2 linked regions of the Kordia sp. SMS9 genome follow. The protein of the gene in region 1 binds, or shares a complex with, the protein of each later gene. Links are inferred from orthologs where the notes say so. Each region holds a gene or a part of one and is shown on either strand. Other genes may lie near its edges. The genes, in order: meaB and scpA.

Evidence for each region.
Region 2: the proteins of meaB (region 1) and scpA are in contact, whole or in part, in a crystal structure (PDB 8DPB), measured with the Methylorubrum extorquens proteins. The link is inferred for Kordia sp. SMS9 from one-to-one orthologs. Residues at the interface, in SOR26638.1 of Methylorubrum extorquens: Arg20, Ala21, Ala24, Arg25, Thr28, Ser32, Arg33, Arg34, His37, Thr98, Gly99, Gly100, Ser101, Ile102, Leu103, Lys106, Thr107, Ala110, Ala113, Ile114, Asp115, Arg116, Ala118, Phe119, Ile120, Arg121, Pro122, Pro124; in SOR27001.1 of Methylorubrum extorquens: Glu577, Glu578, Asn579, Asp580, Gly581, Arg582, Arg583, Arg585, His596, Ala604, Ser605, Ala608, Asp609, Gly611, Phe612, Asp613, Val614, Asp615, Ile616, Gly617, Pro618, Leu619, Glu625, Arg628, Gln629, Val631, Glu632, Asn633, Asp634, Glu661.

Annotation. Positions count from the first base shown.
Region 1 is NZ_CP031153.1:3,812,862-3,819,372, forward strand. The notes cover bases 2,052-4,890. They hold meaB (methylmalonyl Co-A mutase-associated GTPase MeaB), read left to right. Parts: upstream 2,052-2,849; coding sequence 2,850-3,932; downstream 3,933-4,890. Other genes in these bases: KORDIASMS9_RS16155 (RNA polymerase sigma factor), read right to left, coding at 2,052-2,514; KORDIASMS9_RS16165 (lipocalin family protein), read right to left, coding at 3,942-4,337; KORDIASMS9_RS23395 (class I lanthipeptide), read right to left, coding at 4,457-4,633; KORDIASMS9_RS16170 (phosphatase PAP2 family protein), read right to left, coding at 4,728-4,890. In the rest of the region: KORDIASMS9_RS23390 (hypothetical protein), read left to right, coding at 78-230; KORDIASMS9_RS16145 (hypothetical protein), read right to left, coding at 310-1,470; KORDIASMS9_RS16150 (hypothetical protein), read right to left, coding at 1,451-1,963; more of KORDIASMS9_RS16155, read right to left, coding at 1,960-2,051; more of KORDIASMS9_RS16170, read right to left, coding at 4,891-5,297; KORDIASMS9_RS16175 (hypothetical protein), read right to left, coding at 5,388-5,615; KORDIASMS9_RS16180 (MATE family efflux transporter), read right to left, coding at 5,602-6,511. UniProt on the Escherichia coli protein: Binds and hydrolyzes GTP. Likely functions as a G-protein chaperone that assists AdoCbl cofactor delivery to the methylmalonyl-CoA mutase (MCM) ScpA and reactivation of the enzyme during catalysis.
Region 2 is NZ_CP031153.1:2,952,992-2,959,556, forward strand. Bases 2,008-4,900 are described here. They hold scpA (methylmalonyl-CoA mutase), read left to right. Parts: upstream 2,008-2,335; coding sequence 2,336-4,465; downstream 4,466-4,900. Other genes in these bases: KORDIASMS9_RS12780 (hypothetical protein), read left to right, coding at 2,008-2,334; KORDIASMS9_RS12790 (hypothetical protein), read right to left, coding at 4,534-4,900. Also shown: KORDIASMS9_RS12770 (septum formation initiator family protein), read left to right, coding at 49-354; KORDIASMS9_RS12775 (methylmalonyl-CoA mutase subunit beta), read left to right, coding at 351-1,715; more of KORDIASMS9_RS12780, read left to right, coding at 1,708-2,007; more of KORDIASMS9_RS12790, read right to left, coding at 4,901-5,112; KORDIASMS9_RS12795 (hypothetical protein), read right to left, coding at 5,715-6,401. UniProt on the Escherichia coli protein: Catalyzes the interconversion of succinyl-CoA and methylmalonyl-CoA. Could be part of a pathway that converts succinate to propionate.

The sequences.
Region 1 (6,511 bases):
AAAATAAATTAGAAATTATTTTTTAACGACATTTATAATGGTTATCTTTTTGGAATTATTAATGTAAACCATAAAAAATGAAAAAGAAAAATTTAAAATCTTTGACTTTAAACAAAAAAACAATCTTACAATTTAGTGTACTTGGCGGGAAAAATAGTCCTGATCCAGTAGCGCACTCTACAGTGCAAGGATGCCAAGGAACGGCAACAAGATATCCGTGTTCTAATTAAATTTAGAAACAAATAGAAAAAGAAAAACGCCAGCGTATTAATTTGTATGCTGGCGTTTTTTGATGTTTTGTATGAATTATTATCTGTAAAATAATGTCACAAAACCGTGGACAATATCAAGTTTGAATGTGTTTTTTCGGGTTTCTTCATCATCTTTCCCACGGGTGAACATTTTTGACTTTTTCCCATCGCGACTAGGCTGTACGATGATTTTTGTACCGCCATCGTTTAACACGGCATTATTTCCATACGCTTCCATATAATATTTTTGATCTTTATCAGCATACATTTTAATGTCTGAATATTCACAAAGCATATTGATAGTTTCAAAATTAGCAGCCAAATTGTAAAAGAAAAACTTGCTCTTAAAATCCCGAAACGCTACGTTTTTCTTGACCTCGCCAATGTCAATTTTTGAGAATTCTGTTTCTAAAGAAGCATTTTCAAGTTCACCTATGAGACTATTAGTAACATTTTTACATATAAATTGTCCACCAGAAATCTTTTTAATTTTGATTGTCCCATTCATAAAACTGAACATATTTTTATCATTGCTCAAAGTCGCCGCTTCCAAGATACTTTCTTTAAATGAACCACGAATTGAATTTGTAAAAGTTCCATCAAATATAATATTGGCATTATCCGCCATCATATCAATCATCATATACGTTGGTACATAAATCACATAAGAAGAACGAATGTTTTGAATATCTTTATGGGTGCTGCTTTCCAAGTCTTTCAGTGCCACTTTTTCGTTCTCAAACACCACAAAACCATCTAAATCTTGAATTCCATTATTGGTGGCTTCAATTTCTTTATTGATCATCGCTACGGACTTGTATTTATTAGGTTCACTATTGCTTTCAAAGAAATTTTCAACACGAATTTCACCCGATTTTATAGTATAAGAACGTCTCCCGATAGTCGTCGGAGAAGAATTTTGTATGAGCAAGTAATTCATATCGCCCATAGAAGCTTCTTCACGAGTTGACACAATAATTTCATTTGAAATTTTTTTGACTTCCGCTTCGCTGTAGTTCTTAAAATCAATTGTAAAATCTACTTTCACTTGGTCTTTATTCCATATTTTAAACGTTACGTCAATATTGCGTGTTTCAAACCGCAATTGGGTTGTTTTATCGACCGAAAAAGTTTTTTGAAACTTTTTTTGTGTCTGTGCCATCAGTCCCAACGAGCTGATAAACAATAGGATTACAGTATTATATATTTTGTTGTTCATTTTTTAATCGTTTTAAATGTTGTTGAATTTCCTGCAAAAGTGTCAAGCGCATTTGCAAGTTCTGAATCATTTTTTCCAACGTAGTCAAGCTATTTTTTTGTACTAAAAACACTTTTTTCAATTCTTGATAAGACGCGTCTAAATTTTGCAAGCGTTCTTCGTACTTTTTAATCAAATAACCATCATTTGCGGTGAGTTGAAACGTTTTCCATTCCGAAGCAATATCTTGTAAATATTGATCTTCAATCGCTTTCATTTCCGCAAATAAAAGAGATTCTTCTTCTCCATAATTTGCATATATAAAAGCGCCAATTCCCAAAAGCAATACACATGCTGCAGCAATGGCACGCCAATAATACATTGGATTTTTTTGAGTGGAATTCGTTTCAAAATTTGCTAATTTATCTAGAAATTCAGCGCGATGTCCTTTCGGTAACGTTGGCGTTTCCATAGGCGCATCGTTTTCGTTTAAGATGTCTTTAATATTGTTCATAATGATATTTTATGTTTAAAAAGATCATGCAACGTTTTCTTCAATTTTGTTTTTCCGCGCATCAATTGTGTACGTGAGGTGCGAACAGGAATTTCCAGTATTTCTGAGATTTCCTGATGATCATAACCTTCTATTAAATACAATTGCAATACATATTTGTATTTGTTTGGCAAGGTATTTATGGAGTGAAGAATCTCTTGTTTGGTAACTGAAACCTCAATTTCCCAAGAAGCATCATCGTCAACAATCGCCAAGGTTTGATCGTTCATTTCTTCATATACCAACGCTCGTTTTTTCAACGTATCCATGCTTTGATTGATGACAATACGTTTCAACCATGCACCAAACGCAACTTCTTCTTTATATTGAGACAAACGCGTAAATGCTTTTAAAAACGCTTCCTGCATCACATCTTTTGCATTTTCCTTGTTGGAAATATAGCGACAGGTAATTGCAAACATCGCGTCTGCATACAAATCATACAGCTTCATTTGCGCTTTCCGATTTCCTTTTTTACATTTTTTAATAAGTAGCGAATGCTGTTGGTTCATTGCTTATGATTGTGTTCTATTCTAAAGACGACACTTTTTTTTGAGCGTTTCGTTTTTTTGCTTTTTTTTGTTTTTTGTTGATTTGATATAAAGTTTCAAAGTACTTCTCGACAGCTCTATTGAGCGCAGTCGAAATACTAAATCTTTACAAGATTTCACTCGAAGTGACGGTCGAAAGATTCAAAATAACTAATTCGTAAACATATACATAGTAAACTCTAAAAAAACAATTCGTGAATTCGTGACAAAAAACAGGAAGCATTTTTTAATCATTCAATCTTTCAATCAAAAATATATCGTAATTTCGTCTTTATACCACAAAATACAATAATCGCTTGGATTCGAAACGAAAACATAACACTGCGTTACACGAAAAAGATGGTATTTCACAACCAGAGACTATCAGTAAATCGTCGGTGGCTTCCATCAAAAAAAATAGAAGAAAACAACCTTCTGTAGACGAATTGGTGACTAAAATTTTGAATCAAGATAAAGTTGCGTTGAGTCGTGCAATTACATTAGTGGAAAGCAAAAACGCCAAACATCTCGCGAAAGCAACAGCAATTATCGAAAAATGTTTGCCACATGCCAACAAGTCTATCCGAATAGGAATCACAGGCGTTCCTGGCGTTGGGAAAAGTACGTTTATAGAAGCCTTTGGAAAACATTTGACAGGTTTGGGCAAAAAAGTTGCCGTGTTAGCTGTTGATCCGAGCAGTTCTATATCAAGCGGAAGTATTTTAGGTGATAAAACCCGTATGGAAGATTTGGTAAAGGATGAAAACGCTTTTATTCGACCATCAGCTTCTGGCGATTCGTTGGGCGGTGTCGCTCGAAAAACCCGTGAAACCATTATTTTATGTGAAGCGTGCGGATTTGATACCATTATTATTGAAACCGTTGGCGTAGGACAGAGCGAAACGGCCGTGCATAGTATGGTAGATTTTTTCTTATTGTTGAAATTGGCTGGCGCGGGAGACGAATTGCAAGGCATCAAACGTGGCATTATGGAAATGGCAGACGCGATTGTGATCAATAAAGCGGATGGTGACAATATAAAACGTGCGCAAATGGCACGAACGGAATTCAAACGTGCATTGCATTTATATCCGCAAAAAGCTTCTGAATGGCAACCAAAAGTGGTGACAGCTTCTGCGTTGAAACACGATGGAATTGACGAGGTTTGGCAAATGATTGAAGATTTCCGCGAAAGCACATTCAAAAACGGTTATTTTGAAAATCATCGGAAACAGCAAAATCGTTTTTGGCTCTTACAAACCATTGAAGAACGCTTGAAACATAACTTTTACAGCAATGAAAAAGTAAAAACGGTGCTTGATGAATACTTAAACGCAACTGAAAACAGTACTATTTCTCCATTCAATGCGGCGCAAAAACTATTAGATTTGTTAAAATAATTGTATCAATTAAGGTTTCACATATTTGTATAAACAGGCTTCAATGCACGGATAACTCAAAATAAGTTCGTTTTCTTGAATCTCAAAAAAGATGGTAAATGGAGAAAGTGCGCCACATTCATCTATTATAATAGTTCCAGCTGAAGCGGAATACGTTGCCGAAAACACTTCACTCATCGTACAAAATGACACGTTTGAAGTGACCGTAACTCCGTCTGCTGAAAAGTCTAAATCAGCATCACTATCTATTGGTAAAAAGGTTCCACTTCCATCACCTGGATCTAATAAAGTTGCGGTGAGTCTCCATGTTCCTGTCAGCAAGTTTTCAGTAGTATTGTCATCATCTGTAGCACAAGAAAATAGGAGTAAGGTTGCTGCGAAAATGCATAAAAGTTTTTTCATCATGTCGGTTTTATGTGAATGTCTATTTTGTAGATACTAATAATAGAAATTAGTTGCGTCTCAAAAAAAAGTTGTGTATCAAATTGACACACAACTTTTATCTGTTTACTGAATTTTATGCTTTACAATTCGCAATTCCAAACAGTGTGACATTCTGTATCTGTACAGCCTTGCGTTTCACAATCACAAATAGAATAATCTGTAAGCCAAGAGCCAGTTCCTCCTTTTAATTGATTTTCGCGTAAATTTGAAATTGATTTTTTGTTTAATTGTAGGGTTTGTAAACTTTTCTTTTTCATGGTTTAAGTTTTTAAATTAATATCTAAAGATAACCATAATGATTTTCAATAATTTACACTTTAGCAATTCATTAACAAAGCAAGCAACAACGAATTACACATATTTTCGAATCAAAAACTGTCGGAGTTTAAAAATTAGCGTTCCGTAAATAGCGCCAACAATAGCTCCCGTGAGCACATCACCTGGAAAGTGCACACCAATGTAAATTCGGCTATAGCCAACAAATGCTGCCCAAATTAGGAGAAATGGAAAGATATATTTGAAATGATTTTTTAAGACCAATCCGATATACACAGCCAAAGCCATGGCGTTGGAAGCATGTCCTGAAAAGTAGCCATACGCGCCGCCGCATGAGTCTTTCACCAAACGCATGTGCTCCATTAAATCTTCTGTATAACAAGGTCGCGAACGTAAAAAGAGCGTTTTTTTAAACAAATTTGCTGTTTGATCGGTAATCGTAATTAACAACGCAACCAATATCAACGTGAAAATGATTTCCTTCTTTTTGTGTGTTTTTAGGATGAGAAATAACAAAACAGCATACAACGGAATGGCGTAATATTTATTTGTGATAAACATCCAAAAACCGTCCCAAGTAGGCGTTCCAAGTCCGTTGAGAAACAGAAATACTTCTTTGTCAAATTGTATCAGTTGATCAATCATAATAGCCAGCATTTAGTTGAGACGCCCAAAAAGTATTCACAAGAATTTTGTATTTATATGTTAGTAAATTTTAAATCTTTACGATTGAAGTTAATCTTCGTAACGCGCCAATTCCCGATCGTAAAATTCGTTGGCAGATTGAAATAAATTTTCGGCTTCCGCATTCAATTCTTTTTCGTCTTCTTTGTCAAATTCTTCCAGCCATTCAACTTCGTCATTTTCTAAGTTGATGATGAATCGTGGGAATTCGGTATGTACAATAAAAATCGCGTTGGGATAATCGGTATTATCGCCCAGTAAAAATTTAGGAAGCTCCATGAATCAGTTGCTTTTTTATAAGTTTTTTTGATAAATAATTAAATCTAATATACAATAATATTGCAGAAGTCGTCAATCCTGCCAAGAGTCCAATCCAAATGCCAGAACTTTTGTATTCTGTGTACAATCCGAGATAGAAAGACGTTGGAAAACCAACAATCCAATAGGCAAAAAAGGTAATTAAGGTTGGAATTTTTACATCTTGCAAACCGCGTAAAATTCCCAAACCAACGACTTGAATTCCATCAGAAATTTGGAAAAATGCTGCAACGAGTAATAATTCTGCTGCTGTAGTGATTACTTCTTGTGTGTCTGCCAAGTTTGCAACATTACTTTCGTTGACATATAAAGTTGGAAACCAATCGTTGAAAAGCATAAACATGATCGCAAAGAAAACATCAATAATTAAGACGAGTAAGAGCGATGCTATGGCAATGCGTCTCAACTCTGAAAAATGCTTCAACCCTTTCTGATTTCCCACACGAATGGTGGCCGCAACACTCAATCCCATGGCGACCATAAAAGTCATGGATGATAAGTTTAACGCAATTTGATTGGCTGCTTGTGCATTTTTTCCTAAAATACCCGATAACCAAATGGCTGCTGTAAAAATAGCGACTTCAAAGAGCATTTGTAATGACGACGGAAAACCTAAGGAAATAATCTTTTTTAAGACTGATTTTTGAATGTTTTTAAAGTCGAAATTGGTCACATAATTTTTAAATTTTTGTTTGTATCGCAATAATAACCAAATAAAAATCAGCATGATGATTCGCGATGCTAAGGTGCCAATTGCCGCACCAATAATTCCCCATTTGGGAAAAATCCAAATTCCGAAGATTAAGAAATAGTTGATAATTACATTCACCACATTTGCCAATAATGTTGCCCACATG
Region 2 (6,565 bases), 860 kb from region 1 along the record:
TATTTAGTACATTTACACGCACAAACCCATCGTATCTCAAAACGGAGCATGAAACTGGAAAAGTTCAAAAATATATACATCATCATTTCCGCGATTTTTATTGTGTGGATGCTATTTTTAGATGCAAATTCGTGGTTTTCAACACATCGAGAATTAAACAAGCAAATTGAACTTTTAGAAGAACAAAACGCAAACTTACAACAAGCTATTGCAAAAGATAAACAGGAAATTCAAGAATTTTCCACCTTGGAAAAACTCAAAAAATTTGCCCGCGAAAACTATTTCATGAAAAAGGAAAATGAAGAAATTTACATCATAGAATACGCCGATAGCTTAAAAACATCTGACAAATGAGTAATTCACTATTTCATGAATTTGATGCCGTTTCCGCAGCACAATGGAAGCAAAAAATACAAGTCGATCTCAAAGGTGCCGATTACAATCAAACCTTGGTAACGGCAACGCAGGAAGGTATCAACATCAAACCTTTCTATCATCGGGAAACGTTTGGAACAGTACAAGCTGTCGCGACGAAAACTACCAAATGGAAAGTTACACAACGCATCGTGGTGACGAATGCGAGTGCGGCAAACGCAACGATCAAAAATATTTTGAAGCGAGGTGCTGAAAGTGTGGTATTACATATCACAAACGATCAAATCTCAATTGCCGAAGTTCTTGTTGGCGTTGCCGTGTCAACAGTTCCTATTCATATAGAAATGGACTTTTTGTCGGTAGCTTATTGCGCAGATATTCACGCTTTCGCGAAAGAGAATGCTGCAAGTATTACCTTAGGTGTAGATGTAATAGGAAACTTGGCGTCCAAAGGAAATTGGTTTGAAAATCTTACTTCAGATCATGAAGCGGTAGCACAAATCCTAAAGTTTGATGGTTTCCGTAGTGTCCTCACTGTGAATGTAAATGTGTACCAAAACGCAGGCGCTACCATGGTGCAGCAACTCGCGTATGCACTCGCGCATGTCAATGAATATTTAAATCACTATGGCGCAAACATTACAAATACCATCACGCTCAACGTAACGGTTGGTACACATTATTTCTTTGAAATTTCGAAACTAAAAGCATTACGTCAATTATGGAGTGTACTTGCAAAGGAATACAATGTGCATCCTGAATGTACTATCATTGCTTCACCTTCAACGCGTAACAAAACGCTGTACGATTACAATGTAAACATGTTACGAACTACTACTGAATGTATGAGCGCCGTATTAGGTGGTGCCGATTTTATACACAATCTTCCGTATGATTCATTATATCATCACGCAAACGAATTTGGCGATCGCATCTCAAGAAACCAACTGCGGATTCTAAAAGACGAAAGTTATTTTGACAAAACCGACAATCCGACCGAAGGATCGTATTACATAGAAAACATCACACAGCAACTCGCCGAAAAAGCCTTGACACTTTTTAAAAATATAGAAAGCAATGGCGGATTCCTGAAACAACTCAAAGCAGGAACCATTCAACGGAAAATCAAAGAAAGTGCTGCGAAAGAACAAACATTATTTGACGAGGGAAAAGAAATATTGCTAGGTACAAACCGCTATCCAAACCCGAACGATCGTATGAAAAACGATTTGGAAATTTCACCATTTCCCAAAAAACAAGCACGAAAAGTATTAGTAGCACCGATTCTAACAAAACGCTTGGCAGCAAAATTAGAACAAGAACGACTCCACAATGAATAGATTTATATACATCATATTACTCAGTTTTTTTTGCATTCAATGTGGCAGTGACAACGGCGATAAAAAAGTGCCGTTTAAAGATGTAGATGGAAAGTATGTGCATTTGGAAAGTGAAAACATCTATCTATTTGTCCCTAAAAATGTAAAAATGTTTTCAAATAGTGAATATCTCGAATTCATCAATAGTATTGAAAATGCGCAAGTTAGAGAAATGGAACGTGCGCGCTATTTGTACAAAAAATACGGTCCTGAAAACGCATACATCATGCGAAGCGAAGACCTAGAAACGAGTATTGAATTTATGACAATGCCGTATTTTGAAATCGATCAGTCGGTATCTCAAGAGATGCTCAAACTACTAAATAAACGACACAAAGCTGGTGGTAGAATGTTAGGTTTGGAAAGTTCTTTCAGCAGAGCAGGAATTCTAAAATTCCCTACGGGACGTGTTTTTAGAGCCATCTTTTTATACAAAGGAACCAACTTATTGACAGGTGAAGACGCACAAATATATAGCTATTTCTACGTGGCAAATCAAAATAACAAAACCTTTTTAGTGAGTTTTAACTCCCAAAAAGCGTACGACTTTGATTCGTACTTCCAAAAAATCAGATTGTAAAATGAGTAGAAAAAATATCCAACATATCACGCTTGATCAATCAACGAAAACGTTTGAAAAAGGCAAAACTGCGTCATTTACCACAGCGGAAGACATTGAAGTAAAATCTTCATACAATCAAGAAGATCTTGACAATGTAGAACATTTAGATTTTGTAGCAGGAATTGCACCCAATCTTCGTGGACCATATTCTACGATGTACGTTCGCCGACCGTGGACCATTCGTCAATACGCAGGATTTTCTACCGCAGAAGAAAGCAATGCGTTCTACAGAAGAAACTTAGCTGCGGGACAAAAAGGATTGTCTGTTGCGTTCGATTTAGCAACGCATCGCGGATACGACAGCGATCATGAACGAGTAGTAGGCGATGTGGGAAAAGCAGGTGTTGCGATTGATTCGGTAGAAGACATGAAAATTCTCTTCGATCAAATTCCGCTCGATAAAATGTCAGTTTCCATGACGATGAACGGCGCGGTGTTGCCCATTATGGCATTTTATATTGTGGCGGCAGAAGAGCAAGGTGTGAAACCTGAATTACTCGCAGGAACCATTCAGAATGATATTTTGAAAGAGTTTATGGTGCGTAATACCTACATTTATCCACCAACGCCTTCCATGAAAATTATTTCGGATATTTTTGAATATACGTCGGCAAACATGCCAAAATTCAACAGTATCAGTATTTCCGGATATCACATGCAAGAAGCTGGCGCCACCTGCGATATTGAACTTGCATACACGTTGGCAGATGGTTTGGAATACATACGCAAAGGACTTGCCGCAGGAATGGACATTGATACTTTTGCGCCGCGACTTTCGTTTTTCTGGGCAATTGGCATGAATCATTTTATGGAAATTGCTAAAATGCGCGCCGCTCGGATGTTGTGGGCGAAGTTGGTAAAACAATTCAATCCGAAAAATCCAAAATCAGTATCCTTACGAACACATTGCCAAACGAGCGGTTGGAGTCTTACAGAACAAGATCCGTTTAACAATGTAGCGCGGACCTGTATTGAAGCAGCAGCAGCAGCTTTTGGTGGTACGCAAAGTTTGCATACCAATGCCTTGGATGAAGCCATTGCGTTGCCCACAGACTTTTCTGCACGAATTGCCCGAAACACACAAATTTACCTCCAAGAAGAAACTAAAATTACCAAAACGGTGGATCCTTGGGCGGGAAGTTACTATGTGGAAAAACTCACCCATGAAATTGCACAGAAAGCCATGCAACTGATTGAAGAAGTAGAAGAATTGGGCGGCATGACCAAAGCAATTGAAGCGGGCATTCCGAAAATACGCATCGAAGAAGCTGCGGCGCGTAAACAAGCACGCATTGACTCTGGACAAGATGTGATTGTGGGTGTCAACAAATACAGACTAGACAAAGAAGATCCATTACATATATTAGAAGTAGACAATCAAACCGTTCGAAATGCGCAATTGGCACGTTTGGACGAATTGAAGCAAAACCGAAATGCTTCCGAAGTAGCAGAAGCATTAGCAAAACTCACAGTAGCTGCGAAATCTGGAGAAGAAAACTTATTAGCATTAGCAGTAGATGCAGCCCGTAAACGTGCAACTTTAGGTGAAATTTCAGATGCACTCGAAGCTGTTTTTGGAAGATATAAAGCACAAATTAAATCATTTTCAGGCGTGTATAGTAAAGAAATCAAAGACGATAGTTCGTTTCAAAAAGCAAAAGAATTGGCTGCTAAATTTGCAGAAATAGAAGGTAGACAACCGCGAATTATGATTGCAAAGATGGGACAAGACGGACACGATCGTGGTGCAAAAGTAGTAGCAACAGGTTATGCAGATGTTGGTTTTGATGTAGACATCGGACCTTTATTCCAAACTCCTGCGGAAGCTGCCAAACAAGCCATGGAAAACGATGTACATATTTTAGGTGTTTCTTCTTTGGCGGCTGGACACAAAACCTTGGTTCCGCAAGTAATTGCAGAATTGAAAAAATACGGTCGTGAAGATATTATGGTGATTGTCGGCGGCGTCATTCCGCATCAAGATTATGAATTTTTATTTGAAGCGGGCGCAGTTGCCGTGTTTGGTCCTGGAACTAAAATTAGCGAAGCGGCGATTCAGTTGTTGGAAATTTTAATTGACGAAGAATAATTTTTACACATAAAAAAGCTGTCTAATTTTTCTATTTTTAGACAGCTTCTTTCATTATATTTTAAGTATTAGAAAACGCCTGCAGCAGCTTCCGCAGCTTCTGCACTGCTTAAATCTGTTTTGGTACATTTTCCTCCATTTGCACACGGAGAACAATAAGGTAAATCATTGTTTTCACGGTCATATTTCACTGCACATCCAGTAGATTCATGAGAACATTCGGATGTTGTACACGTTATTTTACGATGTGCAGCTATCGTGGTTGTAGCATTTGCCACTTCTAATTTTGAAGGTGATTCAATCACTTTTACATAGAAAGAAGTACGGTATGTGTCGCCTTCAAACAATAAATTGTATGTATCATCAATGCTTGCCACATACACACTTGTATAATTTGCGTCAATATTGGCATATTTTTTCATGTTTGCGCTCAGTGTAGTTAGCGCTTTTTTCGTATCAAACGTTATGTATGGCATTCCATCTTTTATATAGCCGATTTCTATCCAATCAGCATCCATGTTAGGTACCTTTGATTTGGCAGTGCTTTCCTCGTTTACAGTTGTGGTTTCTTGATCGCTATTACAGCCGATTAGTAGGAATGCGAATGCAAGTACGATCATCGGTACGATTTTAACTATTTTTTTCATTGGTTAGGTTATTTGATGTCCTTATTTTTAGGATAAGTTGACATGTTTTTATTCAACTCACTACGCAATTACAGAATATAATTGAAGCGCGGAATGTATTTTTTAGTTTTACTTGGTGCTTGTATTCATTTCCACCATTTATCATAATTGTGAGGCGTCAACACACGTTCCAAATGACAATTTTGGTAATTTTAGTTTTAGGAGAGAGTAAGGGAATTTTCTTTTTGCCGCATCAATTATTGTAAGTAATTATAATTGATTTTTTAAATTACAAAAAATATGCTAAAAATCAAACAGTTACGTGTGATTTCACTGTCAAGAACTTAAAATTAAATATAGGTTTGAATTAGTTTCTTGAAAAGTGTTCTTTAAATGATGATAGTAAAGCGAATTCCATCAGATAAATTTGTAGAAATAAAAGATTGTAAATCAATAAATTTAATGGTGACAATGCGAAATTGTTCTATGTTTTGTATTCTATTTTCGACGCTCTTAATTCTTGTAGTTGCAAGAGCTCATCAAATCATTTAGATTACATTATTTTGAGCAAAAAAAACACTGAAAAAAGATTCCAGTGTTTCACAAAGTATGTTTTAATTTTATTATTTCTGTTTACAATGACAGCTCTGTTTTGTGGACCATGAACCTTTTACACAACAAGCATAATATCCTGTTCCGCAAGACACTGAACAACTTCCATAGTTACCATTGGTAAGACTGCAAGAAGTAGAGCCTTCACCGCCATGATCACATTTTCCTTTGCCATCAGTATCTACAATTTCAGGAACTTGTCTTTGAAGTGTTGGACTGTAATAATCAATATCTTCGTAATTTTTATTTTCTTTAGGAGTCCAGAAATACGATAAACTCTTTGCTGTTAAATTGACTTTAATATTGTTTTTAGAAATAGCGTTAACATCAGTTATCAATTGATTTGACACATTTCCTTTCACACCAATAAAAACACTATTATTGATAAGAATTCCATCGTTTAAATAAGCGATTTCATTAATTTTTTCATTGAATTGGAATGCTTCATTTGTTTGCACATGAAAAATATGTTTTTGATGTAATGTCTCTGTATACAATAAAATTTCATGGTTGTGTGTACTTACATTTTTAAAATTCCCCTTTAAAAATATAGGGTTTTGATAAAATGCTGTTTTGGTAAATGTAGAATTTGCGATTTGTTCAGCAGGAATTGCATCTTCACTATTTTCATCAGTATTACATGAAAATGTAAAAAGTACTAAGAATAGTACGATTGGTAGTTTTTGTAGTGTATTCATAAGTTGTAGTTCCTCTAAATAAAAGATAAAATTGGAAAATTAACAATACCAATACGATTAATCTTTTATGAATTAGATTATTTTCTTACAAATTTATGAATTTTACAAATACTGGCAAAGTCAAAAAAGAGTGATTTACCATAAAAAGAATACGGTTGTGCCTT